DNA from 2 places in the Muriventricola aceti genome. Region 1 is predicted to be linked to the other one. Evidence: predicted binding sites of a transcription regulator. Region 1 holds the regulator's gene; the other holds the start of a gene.
What was found. Region 1 encodes Rex, which represses fermentation and respiration genes when NADH is low (regulators of the CRP and FNR family bind a similar motif). Its sites were predicted from a motif close to ATTGTTAANNNNTTAACAAT; they were not measured.
Positions count from the first base shown of each region.

Region 2: gap (type I glyceraldehyde-3-phosphate dehydrogenase) is a predicted target of Rex. The motif match lies at 1,787-1,806, and genes of this name have one in related genera.

Region 1 is NZ_JAOQKF010000012.1:111,028-114,450, forward strand. Features, by position in the region: gene OCV64_RS13135 (S-layer homology domain-containing protein) at 70-1,176, opposite strand; gene OCV64_RS13140 (redox-sensing transcriptional repressor Rex) at 1,173-1,841, opposite strand; gene OCV64_RS13145 (alanine/glycine:cation symporter family protein) at 2,013-3,423, opposite strand, start outside.
Region 2 is NZ_JAOQKF010000004.1:173,419-176,841, reverse strand. Features, by position in the region: gene OCV64_RS06195 (hypothetical protein) at 87-563, shown strand; gene gap (type I glyceraldehyde-3-phosphate dehydrogenase) at 610-1,629, opposite strand; gene OCV64_RS06185 (dicarboxylate/amino acid:cation symporter) at 1,945-3,189, opposite strand.

The DNA.
Region 1 (3,423 bases):
TTCTGAGAGGGGCTGTTTGCCGCTCTCAATCTCATCATATGCGGAGGGGGCGGATGGGTTCTGCCTATGTCAGATAATTTTTTCCGCGAAGGCACGCAGCATCGTGGCCACTTCAGCCCGGTTAGCGCTCTTTTGTGGACTGAGCGTCAGGCTGTCGGCAGAAGAACTGCTGATGATTCCCTCCGCCACAGCCCAGGACAGGGCATTATGAGCCCAGTCGCTGGCCTGCCCCAGGTCCTGATACCCGGACAGGTCGGCCCCCTCAGCCGCTTCCAGCCCAAGGTAACTCGTGGTGAAGCTGTACAGCAGCGCCGCCACCTGCTGGCGGGTCACTTGCTGCTCCGGGCTGAAGGTGTCTGCTCCTGTTCCAGCTGTAATTCCCTGCTCCGCGCCCCACTTCACATAAGGGGCATACCAGGCACTCTCCGGCACGTCGGCAAAGGTGACACTGGCGCGCTCCAGCTCCTCTTTCGGCGCTCCAGCCATCTGGTAGAGCACCGTCATCAGCATAGCTCGGTTCATAGCTGAACTCGGTCCAAAGTGGTGCTCGTCCATCCCCGAAAACAGTGTGTTTCGGTACACATAATCTACGGGAGCGTAGTACCAATCCGTCTGGCATACATCATAGAAGGGCGTCGGATCCTCTCTGCCGTCTTCCAGGGCATAGACGCCCTGGAGCCCCAACTGGGCCGCCCCGGACAGGACCGTTACACTGGCCACAGTATTCTCTCCCACCAGGTAGCGGTGTCCGGAGGTCAGGCGGGCCCCGGAGGCCAGCTCTATTCCGTCTGTCACATCTATGAAAGCCCCGTCGTGAGAAACGGAGGCGGCTCCGTTCATCAACATGACTCCAGCCCCAGTGGTCAGTGTCATCTCATCGCCATCCGACCAATCTCTGGCCTGGAGCGTGGCGCTGTATGCGCCGCTCTCTTCGCCGGCCAGTTGCGCCAGATAGCCCTGATGCAGGTTATCGAGGCCTTTTTTGCTCTCCTCGTAAGTGCCCTGTAAGGCTTTTTCCGCAGCTTCGTTTCCAGTAGACACAGCCTTGGGCACAAAAGTCCCGGTCAGATAGCTGAGGCTGATCAGGCTGTCGCCCCCCGAAAGGGCATAAGCGCCGCAGGCCAGCATACCCAGCAGCATCACACCGCACAGCAGGCCGATCACAGGCCTTCTCATTGTGGCTCCCCCTTCTTCTCTTCCTCCCGATCCTCCCGCTGGGTAATCATGTAGCTCAGAGCCAAAAGGCTGTCAGAAAAATGGACCGATTCCACCACCACATCATCCCGAACACAGGATATCTCATAGTTTGTAAAATTCCAGATGCCGCGAACTCCGGCGGCCACCAGCCGGTCCCCCATCTCCTGGGCAGCGGCGATGGGCACTGTCAGCAGGCCTACGCTCACTTGGTTTTCCCCCAAAAAGGCCTCCAGGGAATCCGCATGATAGACAGGCACCCCAGCGATTCTGGTCCCCACCACCCGCTCATTTACGTCAAAAGCGGCCAAAAGCTGAAAGCCGTTACTGGAAAATTTAAAATTTTCTATGATAGCCCGGCCTAGGTTGCCGGTCCCCAGCACCACAATGGTATGGCCCTGATTAATGCCCAAAATATCACCGATCTCCTCTTTCAGGCTGTCCACCTTATATCCATAGCCCTGCTGCCCAAAACCACCGAAGCAGAACAAATCTTGGCGGATTTGAGAAGCGGTCAGTCCCATAGATTTCCCTAAGGCATTGGAGGATATCCGGACAACGCCGGACTCCTGAAGCTCTGAGAGCTGTCGGTAGTATCTGGGCAGGCGGCGTATCACCGCCGTTGATACTCGGGTATTTCGTTTCATAGCTTTCGCCTCATCTGCACAACCTCCCCTATACAGCGGAGGCCACTGGATATGATGTTTTTATATAGTTTACCTGATTGCCCCCCCTTGTGTCAAATCCTTTTACGACTCAAAAGGCCCAGGGACGATTCGTCGTCCCTGGGCCTTTTATTGGCAGAAAGCCTGCCAGATTCAGTTCCAAAAATCAGTTTTTTCCTTCAGGCCGATGCTGGAGGCTTTGAATACAGGGTTCTTGCCCGCCCTGCGCTGTTCCATGTAGTCCTGAAGGGCCCGCATAGCTGTACGGCCCAAAATGACAATGACCGGCAGGTTGATGATGGCCATAATGCCCATCAGCACATCGGCCAGGTCCCAGACCAAGCCAAAGGACAACTGGGCCCCTACAAAGACCAGCCCGCAAGCGATAAGCCGGAACACAGTCATCGGCACGCTTCCCAGCTTGCGGTTAGCGATGTAGTTCAAACAGCCCTCACAGTAGAACAAGTTGCCCAGCAGGGTAGTGAAAGCGAAGAGCAGCAGCGCAAAGGTGATAAAGTAGGGGCCTACCGCGCCGAAGGTAGTAGCCAGAGACGCCTGGACCAGGGGCGCACCCTCCAGTCCGCCCTTGATATCGATGCCGGTACACAGGCACATCATGGCCGTGGCGGTACAGACCAGGATGGTGTCAATAAAGACGGACAGCATCTGGACCAATCCCTGCTTGACGGGGTGGGATACGTCAGCGGCCGCGGCGGCGTTGGGGGCGGAACCCACACCGGCCTCGTTGGAGTACAGGCCACGCTTGATTCCCTGCATGATGGCCGAGGAACCAAAGCCCACGGCACCGCCGAACATGGCTCCGAAATCAAATGCCTCGCTGAAAATGCGGCCCAGGACACTGGGAATCATATTCAGATTCATCACCATGACCACCAGGGCCATCAGGATATACAACACACCCATGACAGGGACCAAAACGCCGGTAACCTTGACGATCCGCTTGCCGCCGCCCAGTACACAGATGGCCACCAGGATGGCCAGGATCACGCCGCCCACCACGGCCACAACGCTGTACTCTTTGCCGCCCAGGGTAAAGGTGCCGGCACTGGCGTAGAAGTCATAGCTGGTAAAGCTGCTAATCAGGTTGTAGGAGGCCAGCATATTGAAACCACCGGCATAGGTGGCGATGAGGGCGATGGCGAAGACAACGCCCAGCACCCGGCTCTTAAGAGCCGCCTGAATGTAGTAGGACGGACCACCATAGCTGCCGCCCTCCGGGTCCTTTTTCTTATAGATCTGGGCCAGCGTGCTCTCTACAAAGGCAGTCGCGCCTCCCACAATGGCAATCAGCCACATCCAGAACACGGCGCCATAGCCGCCGATGGCGATGGCATTGGCCACACCTACAATATTTCCGGTACCCACGCGGCTGGCTGTGGATACCATCAGCGCCTCAAATGCGGAAACCGAGTGCTGATCCCCCGTCTTTTCTCCTACCACGCGAATCGACTCCGGCAGCAGGCGCAGCTGGACAAACTTGCTCCGGAAGGTGAAGTACAGGCCTACGCCCAGCAGCATGACGATCAACAGGTAACTGTACATG
Region 2 (3,423 bases), on a different contig from region 1:
ATTTAATGCAACCTGAACTATAATAAAACTATACACAGCCCCTTTCACCCCAGTCTATTTTATTTAAAGTATAGGAGGAAACGTCCATGGGTTATCCGAAAACTGGAAATGAGGTTTATGTCAGCTTTTCCCTGTCAAATACAATGTTCTCCGGCATTGGCAAAGGGACCATTACCAGAGAACTGGTATCGGTAGATTATCTAAAGGACCTATTCCAAAAATACGGGGTCATCGTATCGGCCAAGCCGGAACAGCGCCGGCTGCTGGAACTGGTGAACGAGGCCTACGGCCTGGGTCTGGAGATTCCTGACACCCTGAAGCTGGCCCGCCTGTCTGAAAAGAACCGCCGTCTGGTCCTCATTTCCGTCCAGGGCCTGAAGCGAGTCAACGGCTCCCTCCTCCCCTCTTATAGCGAGGAGGAATTCCAGGAGGCCACTTTTGAGTTTGTCAAATACTATGTCCAAAGCCGGCACTACGACGATCTGGTGGCGGAGAACAACAAGCTGAAAAGCGACTTGGAATCTGAGATCGCCTGGCGTACCAGAACGACCGCTGACGAGTAAAACAAAAAAGAGCCGCCTGCTGGTTTCCCGGCAGACGGCTCTCCTTTTAGGAACGGTCCACGCGGTACATATGGGAAATCAGGTCCAGCACTTTATTGGAGTACCCCCACTCGTTATCATACCAAGCGATCAGCTTGACAAAGCGGTCATCCAGCATGATACCCGCGGTTTCGTCCAAAATGGAGGTGTGGGGATTGCCAATGATATCGGAGGACACGATCTGATCTCTGGTATAGGATAGGATTCCCTTCATGGGGCCCTGGGCGGCCACATGGACAGCATGGCATATATCCTCATAGGTGGTGGGTGTCACCAGGCGGGCGGTCAGGTCCACCACGGATACATCATTGGTCGGGACACGGAAGGACATCCCGGTCATTTTGCCCTTCAGCTCCGGAATGACCAGGCCCACCGCCTTGGCCGCCCCGGTCGTGGAGGGAATGATGTTGCCAATGACAGAGCGGCCTGTCCTCCAATCACGCCCCGCTCTGGCGTCTACCGCCTTCTGCTTGGCTGTAGAGGCATGGATGGTAGACATAAGGGCCTGCTCTATCCCAAAATTGTCCTGGATGACCTTAGTCAGAGGCGCCAGACAATTTGTCGTGCAGGAGGCGTTGGATACTACATCCATATCCGCGCTATAATTCCAGTGGTTGACGCCCATGACAAAGGTGGGCGTCATTTCATCTTTGGCCGGAGCGGTAATGACCACTTTTTTTGCCCCGCCCTGAAAATGGAGGGAGGCCAGCTCTTGGGAGTTAAAGGCCCCGGTGGATTCTACGATGTACTGTGCGCCGCACTCGCTCCATGGGATCTGCCCCGCGTCGCTCTGACTGAATACCCGGATCCTGTGTCCGTTTACGATCAGGTCGCGGCCATCATGCTCCACCGTCCCCTGAAAGGTATGAAACACTGAATCATACTTCACCATGTACTCCATGTAGTCCAGGTCAGCCTTACGCAAATTGATGCCGCGCAGGTCAAAGCCGTCCCCTCGCTCCAAGATGATTCGGAGCACAACCCTTCCAATCCGTCCGAATCCATTGATCCCAACTGGAATACCCATTTTACATCATCCTCCATTTTACTTCTCAATAAATACTAAAAAATATATATTTAGTATAGCTTTCATTATATATCTCTTTTCTAATTTGTCTATATAATTAAATAAGTTTTTTCTAAATAAATATTTTTATTGCTTAATTTTATTATAGAATAATATAATTATTATTTAAATAAAAATCAAATTCTTTTCCGGCTTGTTTAAAAAGTAAGAGGGAGCCTCTCCCAAAGGAGGGGCTCCCTCTTATTGTTCCATTGACGCGCCAGCTTTGTGGATCGGGCGGCCCTCACCGCCTCTCCAGGCACAACGCGGAGAAAATCAGCGGACCGCGCCCTGCGTCTTGGCGGTCTTACGGTCCTCCATCTTGGACACGATGACCGCACAAGCGGCGTCGCCAGTGATGTTCACTGTAGTACGGCCCATATCGAAGATCCGGTCGATCCCGGCCACCAGAGCGATACCTTCGATGGGGATATTGACGCTTTGAAGAACCATGGCCAGCATGACCATGCCCGCCCCTGGTACGCCGGCGGTACCGATAGAGGCGAGGGTAGCGGTGAGCACTATGGTGACCATTTGTCCCAGGCTCAAATCAATGCCGAAGGCCGTGGCGATAAAGATGGCACAGACGCCCTGGTAGATGGCAGTACCGTCCATATTGATGGTGGCCCCCAGGGGCAGGACAAAGGAGGCCACCTCACGCCGGGCACCCAGCCGCTCGGAACACTCCAGCGTAAAGGGCAGCGTCCCTACTGAAGACGCGGAGGAAAAGGCCATCATCATAGCCGGGGCCATGTAAGCAAAGAATTTGAGAGGGGACACTCCCCCCAAGGTACCCACGGTTAGGGAATAGACCAGGACGGCATGAAGGATGTACCCCACATAGGCCACTAGCAGCACCGCCACTAGGGATGCTAGGATCTCCGGGCCGTTTTCCACGATGACCGGACAGATCAGGCAGGCTACACCAATGGGAGACAACTTGATAATCAGGTCCATAATCTTCATGGACACCTCATTGAAACTGTCCACAATCTGGGCGGCCACCAGCCCCTTCTCTCCGGCCAGCAGGATACCGAAGCCCAGCAGCAAAGAAATGACGATAACCTGGAGCATAGAGGCGTTGGCCAACGGCGTGATTGGGTTGGCGGGGAAAATATCCACAATGACCGACATAATGCTTTTTCCCGCTGGGGGTTCATAGCTCAGGCCGCTGGTTTCCAAGGTCGTAAAGAGGCCGGCCCCCTTCGCCACGCTGGCCAGCGTTAGGGCCAGCACCACCGCAAAGGCTGTGGTACACATATAATATACCACTGTCTTGCCACCTACCGAACCCACGCGGCTGATGTCCTGCATCGAGATGACTCCGGCAGCGATGGAAAACAGGACGATAGGCACTACAATAAATTTCAGCAGGTTCAAAAAGATGTCGCCCCAGGGCTTGATATAGCCAATGGCGATCTGCCCTCCGTCAGGGACCGCCATCAGTATCAGGCCCGCGGCAATACCAGCCACTAAGCCGACAAAGATCCAAAAGGCAAGAGGCAGTTTTTTTGTTTTCATAATTCTCCTTCTCCTTCCCTATCTTCCCTTATACTTTCGCAAGGATTTTCCAGAAATAAAACGGCCGTAATCATACATACAACGGCATTGGACCCGGCCCTCTCCCTCTCTCCTTCCTCTTATTTCCCTTATCCCCGCTTTTTACAGCACTTTTTCTTCTGCTTTCATTATATACACCTCGCTTTGAATTTACAAGGTATTCTCTTCCTCTCCTTTTATAATTGTGCAAGTTCC